2 regions of the Heyndrickxia acidicola genome follow, and region 2 is predicted to be linked to the other one. Evidence: a T-box and tRNA genes for the amino acid it is inferred to sense, from the RefSeq annotation. Region 2 holds a T-box; the other holds one or more tRNA genes.
What was found. The T-box of region 2 lies ahead of serS (serine--tRNA ligase). A T-box ahead of a tRNA ligase gene usually reads a tRNA of that ligase, here a tRNA-Ser.

Region 1 (3,388 bases), 1.3 Mb from region 2:
CCCATCATGATTCTTATTGGAGCCATCCTGCTTTCCAATAATATTAGGGACCTTGATGGCGACAAAGAGAATGGCCGTAAGACAGTGGCTATTCTAATAGGAAGAAAAAATGCTATTATCCTATTAGGCTCTATGTTCACATTTTCTTATCTATGGATTATTGGCTTCATCATCTTTGGCCATGCAACACCATGGCTGTTAATTATCCTGCTTAGCCTGCCAAAACCAATCGCAGCAATTAGGGGATTTATCGGAAAAACAGAAGCAATTCAAATGGTACCAGCAATGGTTGCCACAGCCCAAACAAACACCTTTTTTGGCTTCCTGCTTTCCATAGGCCTCATCATAAATTACTTCATGTAAAAAGGACAGCATTGCTGTCCTTTTATATCTTTAAAAATGGCTCCGTTAATCTTCCCTGTTGATTCCCGCAGCAAGCACCGCAGGAGTCTCGTTCTTTGACCTTCAATGAACTTTTGGGCCAGACCAACAATGGGCTTTTGCAGCGGATATAGGCCGCGCCTTGTACTTCTTGCTGGCTGAATTCCTTGCTGCGGGGTCTCCTTTTACCGATTCCGCTCCAATTCACTGCGGTAAAATCAACATTGATCTTAAACAGAGCATTAAAAATAAAGAATCCTTTACTTCATTAAAGGGATCAGACCCCTTTAACATTTTACCGCGAAGAAGTAACAAATTACTTCTAGAATTATCTGCACAACAAAAAAGCGGTAACACACAATATATGTGTGTTACCGCTTTTTGATGATGACCCGTACGGGATTCGAACCCGTGTTACCGCCGTGAAAGGGCGGTGTCTTAACCGCTTGACCAACGGGCCAAATATGGCGGAGAAGGAGGGATTTGAACCCTCGCGCCGCTTACGCGACCTACACCCTTAGCAGGGGCGCCTCTTCAGCCACTTGAGTACTTCCCCATATTGTGATGGCTCCGCAGGTAGGACTCGAACCTACGACCGATCGGTTAACAGCCGATAGCTCTACCACTGAGCTACTGCGGAATATTAATAAAAATGGGCCTAAATGGACTCGAACCATCGACCTCACGCTTATCAGGCGTGCGCTCTAACCAGCTGAGCTATAGGCCCATAATAAAATTATGGAGCGGGTGATGGGAATCGAACCCACGACAACAGCTTGGAAGGCTGTAGTTTTACCACTAAACTACACCCGCATAAATTGAAAATGGGGCGGCTGATGGGAATCGAACCCACGAATGTCGGAACCACAATCCGATGCGTTAACCACTTCGCCACAGCCGCCATCGTTTGAATGGTGGCTCGGGACGGAATCGAACCGCCGACACAAGGATTTTCAGTCCTTTGCTCTACCGACTGAGCTACCGAGCCATATTGATTTGTAAATGGCGGTCCGGACGGGACTCGAACCCGCGACCTCCTGCGTGACAGGCAGGCATTCTAACCAGCTGAACTACCGGACCATTGTATTGCGGGGGCAGGATTTGAACCTGCGACCTTCGGGTTATGAGCCCGACGAGCTACCGAACTGCTCCACCCCGCGACGATACTATAATTTTTTGTGTCTAAACAAGCCAATATTTTAAAAATAAGTATGGCGGAGGAAGAGGGATTCGAACCCCCGCGCGGTGTAACCCGCCTGTCGGTTTTCAAGACCGATCCCTTCAGCCGGACTTGGGTATTCCTCCGTACTTATGGTGGACCTTGTAGGACTCGAACCTACGACCGGACGGTTATGAGCCGTCTGCTCTAACCAGCTGAGCTAAAGGTCCTCTAATGGTAGCGGCGGAGGGGATCGAACCCCCGACCTCACGGGTATGAACCGTACGCTCTAGCCAGCTGAGCTACACCGCCATTAGAAAAATAATATATTTGGTGGAGCCTAGCGGGATCGAACCGCTGACCTCCTGCGTGCAAAGCAGGCGCTCTCCCAGCTGAGCTAAGGCCCCAAAATGATTTAAATAGTCTCTGGTCGGGAAGACAGGATTCGAACCTGCGACCCCATGGTCCCAAACCATGTGCTCTACCAAGCTGAGCTACTTCCCGTAAATGGCGCGCCCGAGAGGAGTCGAACCCCTAACCTTTTGATCCGTAGTCAAACGCTCTATCCAATTGAGCTACGGGCGCTTAAAGAAAAGTTATTTTCTACCGCAAAAAACTTTGGTGCCGAGGACCGGAATCGAACCGGTACGGTAGTCACCTACCGCAGGATTTTAAGTCCTGTGCGTCTGCCAGTTCCGCCACCCCGGCAAGGGTGTTTGGAGCGGAAGACGGGATTCGAACCCGCGACCCCCACCTTGGCAAGGTGGTGTTCTACCACTGAACTACTTCCGCAAATTTTTAAATAAGTGCGGGTGAAGGGAGTCGAACCCCCACGCCTTGCGGCGCCAGATCCTAAGTCTGGTGCGTCTGCCAATTCCGCCACACCCGCATATTTAAATGGTGAGCCATGAAGGACTCGAACCTTCGACCCTCTGATTAAAAGTCAGATGCTCTACCGACTGAGCTAATGGCTCAAACAATGAAAACCTTGATTTATAGTATACATTCTAACCTTGTGGCATCTACGACGTCCCAATCTCAGGATGTCTTGCAAGATGCAGCTCGATTGGTACGCTGATGATAATTCAGTGAAGATTATTCATCGTGCTCTACCGACTGAGCTAATGGCTCGTACTAATTTCCATAAAAGTGGTGCCGGCCAGAGGACTTGAACCCCCAACCTACTGATTACAAGTCAGTTGCTCTACCAATTGAGCTAGGCCGGCTAATAATGGTGGAGGATGACGGGTTCGAACCGCCGACCCCCTGCTTGTAAGGCAGGTGCTCTCCCAGCTGAGCTAATCCTCCAATATAATGCCTGGCAATGTCCTACTCTCACAGGGGGACAGCCCCCAACTACCATCGGCGCTGAGAAGCTTAACTTCCGTGTTCGGGATGGGAACGGGTGTGACCTTCTCGCCATAATTACCAGACCGTATTTAATTAAGGATTGCTCCTTCAAAACTAGATATGAGAAACCAAGCATAACCTTGAATCGTTTTATATATTGGTTAAGTCCTCGATCGATTAGTATCCGTCAGCTCCATGTGTCACCACACTTCCACCTCGAACCTATCAACCTGATCATCTTTCAGGGATCTTACTAGCTTGCGCTATGGGAAATCTCATCTTGAGGGGGGCTTCATGCTTAGATGCTTTCAGCACTTATCCCTTCCGCACATAGCTACCCAGCGATGCCTTTGGCAAGACAACTGGTACACCAGCGGTGCGTCCATCCCGGTCCTCTCGTACTAAGGACAGCTCCTCTCAAATTTCCTACGCCCACGACGGATAGGGACCGAACTGTCTCACGACGTTCTGAACCCAGCTCGCGTACCGCTTTAATGG
Region 2 (3,388 bases):
TCTATTAACACCAATGCTCCCTTGACGGTTGCTGTGAAAAATGGTGAAGACAATCTATATAAACCAGTATTTCAATTCGATAATTCAAAGCTGGACAAGTCAGGAAGACTATCTGCACCTGTGAAAAAAGGTGAAGTTGTCGGAAGTCTTATTGCAAATTATACCGGCGGCCAGAATTATGGGTACTTATATGGAACCAACAATGCCAAAGCAGATATTGTTACGTCCAAGAGCGTGGATAAGGCAAACTGGTTTGTGTTATCTATGAGAGGCGTTGGAGGCTTTTTCTCCAATCTATTTCACGGCGCTGCAAAAACCGTAAAAGGCTGGTTCTAAAGACTTATACTAAATAATACCAACATAAAAAAGGATACCTGACTTGACAAGGTATCCTTTTTCATGTTTATTAAAAAGAAGAAAGTTATAAACCCTAACAATTCAAAAAAAAAATCTACCAAAGGGGAATGCACAATGAGACAAGGAACAGATCGAGTTAAACGCGGCATGGCAGAAATGCAAAAAGGCGGCGTTATTATGGACGTAATAAATGCTGAACAAGCTAAAATTGCTGAAGAGGCTGGCGCAGTTGCTGTAATGGCTCTTGAAAGGGTACCATCTGATATCCGTAAAGCTGGCGGGGTTGCCCGTATGGCGGATCCGAGAATTGTCGAAGAAGTACTAAATGCTGTAAGTATCCCTGTTATGGCTAAAGCTCGTATTGGCCATATTGTTGAAGCACGTGTTCTTGAAGCGATGGGTGTTGACTATATCGATGAAAGTGAAGTTTTGACTCCAGCAGATGATGAATTTCATTTAAATAAAAAGGATTACACTGTTCCTTTTGTATGCGGCTGCCGTGATCTTGGAGAAGCTGCACGCCGTATTGGTGAGGGTGCTTCCATGCTTCGTACAAAGGGAGAGCCTGGGACAGGAAACATTGTAGAGGCTGTTCGCCATATGCGCAAAGTAAATGCACAGGTTCGTAAGGTCGTAGCAATGAATGAAGATGAATTAATGACAGAAGCTAAGCTTTTAGGCGCACCATACGAAATTTTACTTGAAATTAAAAGACTCGGCCGTTTGCCGGTAGTAAACTTTGCTGCAGGCGGAGTAGCTACTCCTGCAGATGCAGCTCTTATGATGGCACTAGGTGCTGACGGTGTGTTTGTTGGTTCTGGTATCTTTAAATCAGGCAGCCCTGAAAAGTATGCTAAGGCCATCGTAGAAGCAACAACTCATTACCAGGATTATGAATTGATTGCTCACCTTTCAAAGGATTTAGGCACAGCAATGGCTGGTATTGAAATGTCTACATTAACTCCGGAACAATTCATGCAAAACCGTTCAAGATAAGGTGGAACTATTATGTTGAAATTAGGTGTTTTAGGCTTGCAGGGCGCTGTGAGAGAGCATGTGAAGGCAATTGAACAGTGCGGAGCTCAAGCTATTGTTATTAAGAAAAAAGAAGAATTGGAGAACGTTGACGGTTTAATTCTTCCTGGCGGTGAAAGTACGACTATGCGCCGTTTAATTGACCGTTATGATCTGATGGACGAGCTAAAAAGCTTCGCTAAGTCTGGGAAACCAATGTTTGGTACCTGTGCAGGCCTTATTTTATTAGCTAAAAAGTTAGAGGGATATGACCAGCCTCACCTAGGAGTAATGGATGTTACAGTACAAAGGAACTCTTTTGGAAGACAGCGTGAGAGTTTTGAAGCTGAGCTTTCGATTGCAGAAGTGGGTGAAGAATTCCCGGCAGTCTTCATAAGGGCACCGCATATTGTGTCTGCCGGTGAAAATGTTGAAATTTTAGCTAAGCATGATGGCAGGATTGTGGCTGCACGGGAAGGTCAGTTTCTGGGATGTTCATTCCATCCTGAATTAACGGAAGACAACAGAATGACGGAATACTTTTTAAAAATGGTTCAAGAGACCAAAGAAAAGGTATTGAATAAATAGTTGCTTTCAGGTAAATTATATAGTAAATTATGAGTTAAAATCTGTTAAATCAATGAGAGGAAGCAGTAACAAGTATTTCCTTCTATAGAGAGTCGATGGCTGGTGGAAATCGATGAAGAGATCTTGTGAATCCATCCTTGAGTGAGGTACTGAAAGCATTAGTAGGTATCTTCGGTTAAAAACCGTTATCTAATTAAGAGGAAGGTTTATTAAAGCCTTCAATCTGGGTGGCAACGCGGGTAACTCTCGTCCCTGTTTTAGGGACGGGAGTTTTTTATTTTCCTATCGGTTACCATCACACGAAAAGTATTAATATGTGTAAATCTAAAGGAGGAGCAAAACAATGCTGGATATTAAATTTTTAAGAGCAAACTTTGAAGAAGTGAAGCAAAAGCTGCAAAATAGAGGAGAGGATCTTGCTGACTTTGAAAAGTTTGAAGAGCTTGATTCAAGAAGACGTGAATTAATTGTGGAAACAGAGCAGTTGAAAAGCAAGCGCAATGAAGTGTCTCAACAAATTGCTCAAATGAAGAGGGAAAAACAAAATGCAGATCACTTAATTACTGAAATGCGCGAAGTTGGAGACAAAGTTAAGCAGCTGGATGATGAGCTGCGCGAAGTAGAAGGAGCATTGGAGCATTTACTCCTTTCCATTCCAAATATTCCTCATGAGAGTGTTCCTGTAGGTACTAGTGAGGACGATAATAAAGAAATCCGCAAGTGGGGAGATGTTCGTGAATTTGAATTTGAACCAAAACCACATTGGGATATTGCAACGAATCTTGAAATTTTAGACTTTGAGAGAGCCGCAAAGGTTACTGGCAGCCGTTTTGTATTTTATAAAGGACTGGGTGCCCGTCTTGAGAGAGCATTGATAAACTTTATGCTTGATCTGCATGTAGAGGATCATGGGTACAAGGAAATTCTTCCTCCCTATATGGTAAATAGAACAAGCATGACCGGGACAGGGCAGCTGCCAAAGTTTGAAGAAGATGCTTTTTTAATCGAAAGTGAAGATTATTTCCTTATTCCTACAGCGGAAGTGCCTGTTACGAACTATCACCGCGATGAAATTTTAAACGGGGATAAGCTGCCAATCAGCTATGCAGCCTATAGTGCGTGCTTCCGTTCCGAGGCAGGATCTGCCGGGCGTGATACAAGAGGCTTAATCCGCCAGCACCAATTTAATAAAGTAGAGTTAGTTAAGTTTGTAAAGCCGGAGGATTCTTATGGTGAACTTGAAAAGCTCACTGGGCATGCAGAAAAGGTGCTGCAGCTTTTAGAGCTTCCTTATCGGGTGCTAAGCATGTGTACTGCCGATCTTGGCTTTACTGCTGCAAAGAAGTACGATATTGAGGTTTGGATTCCAAGCTACAACAGCTATCGTGAAATCTCTTCTTGCAGTAACTTTGAAGCCTTTCAAGCTCGC

Region 1: it encodes a tRNA-Ser, which carries the amino acid that the T-box ahead of serS (serine--tRNA ligase) is inferred to sense. The anticodon was not compared.

Annotation. Positions count from the first base shown of each region.
Region 1 is NZ_KV440953.1:4,685,356-4,688,743, reverse strand. It holds gene A5N88_RS21860 (1,4-dihydroxy-2-naphthoate polyprenyltransferase) at 1-363, shown strand, start outside; tRNA gene A5N88_RS21855 (tRNA-Glu) at 770-841, opposite strand; tRNA gene A5N88_RS21850 (tRNA-Ser) at 847-937, opposite strand; tRNA gene A5N88_RS21845 (tRNA-Asn) at 947-1,021, opposite strand; tRNA gene A5N88_RS21840 (tRNA-Ile) at 1,035-1,108, opposite strand; tRNA gene A5N88_RS21835 (tRNA-Gly) at 1,121-1,194, opposite strand; tRNA gene A5N88_RS21830 (tRNA-His) at 1,207-1,282, opposite strand; tRNA gene A5N88_RS21825 (tRNA-Phe) at 1,294-1,369, opposite strand; tRNA gene A5N88_RS21820 (tRNA-Asp) at 1,385-1,461, opposite strand; tRNA gene A5N88_RS21815 (tRNA-Met) at 1,468-1,541, opposite strand; tRNA gene A5N88_RS21810 (tRNA-Ser) at 1,594-1,686, opposite strand; tRNA gene A5N88_RS21805 (tRNA-Ile) at 1,694-1,770, opposite strand; tRNA gene A5N88_RS21800 (tRNA-Met) at 1,776-1,852, opposite strand; tRNA gene A5N88_RS21795 (tRNA-Ala) at 1,872-1,947, opposite strand; tRNA gene A5N88_RS21790 (tRNA-Pro) at 1,968-2,044, opposite strand; tRNA gene A5N88_RS21785 (tRNA-Arg) at 2,049-2,125, opposite strand; tRNA gene A5N88_RS21780 (tRNA-Leu) at 2,160-2,248, opposite strand; tRNA gene A5N88_RS21775 (tRNA-Gly) at 2,258-2,332, opposite strand; tRNA gene A5N88_RS21770 (tRNA-Leu) at 2,348-2,429, opposite strand; tRNA gene A5N88_RS21765 (tRNA-Lys) at 2,439-2,514, opposite strand; tRNA gene A5N88_RS21760 (tRNA-Thr) at 2,691-2,766, opposite strand; tRNA gene A5N88_RS21755 (tRNA-Val) at 2,773-2,848, opposite strand; rRNA gene rrf (5S ribosomal RNA) at 2,857-2,973, opposite strand; rRNA gene A5N88_RS21745 (23S ribosomal RNA) at 3,048-3,388, opposite strand, start outside.
Region 2 is NZ_KV440953.1:3,405,169-3,408,556, forward strand. It holds gene A5N88_RS15815 (serine hydrolase) at 1-336, shown strand, start outside; gene pdxS (pyridoxal 5'-phosphate synthase lyase subunit PdxS) at 472-1,353, shown strand; gene pdxT (pyridoxal 5'-phosphate synthase glutaminase subunit PdxT) at 1,366-1,959, shown strand; T-box leader at 2,003-2,216, shown strand; gene serS (serine--tRNA ligase) at 2,303-3,388, shown strand, end outside.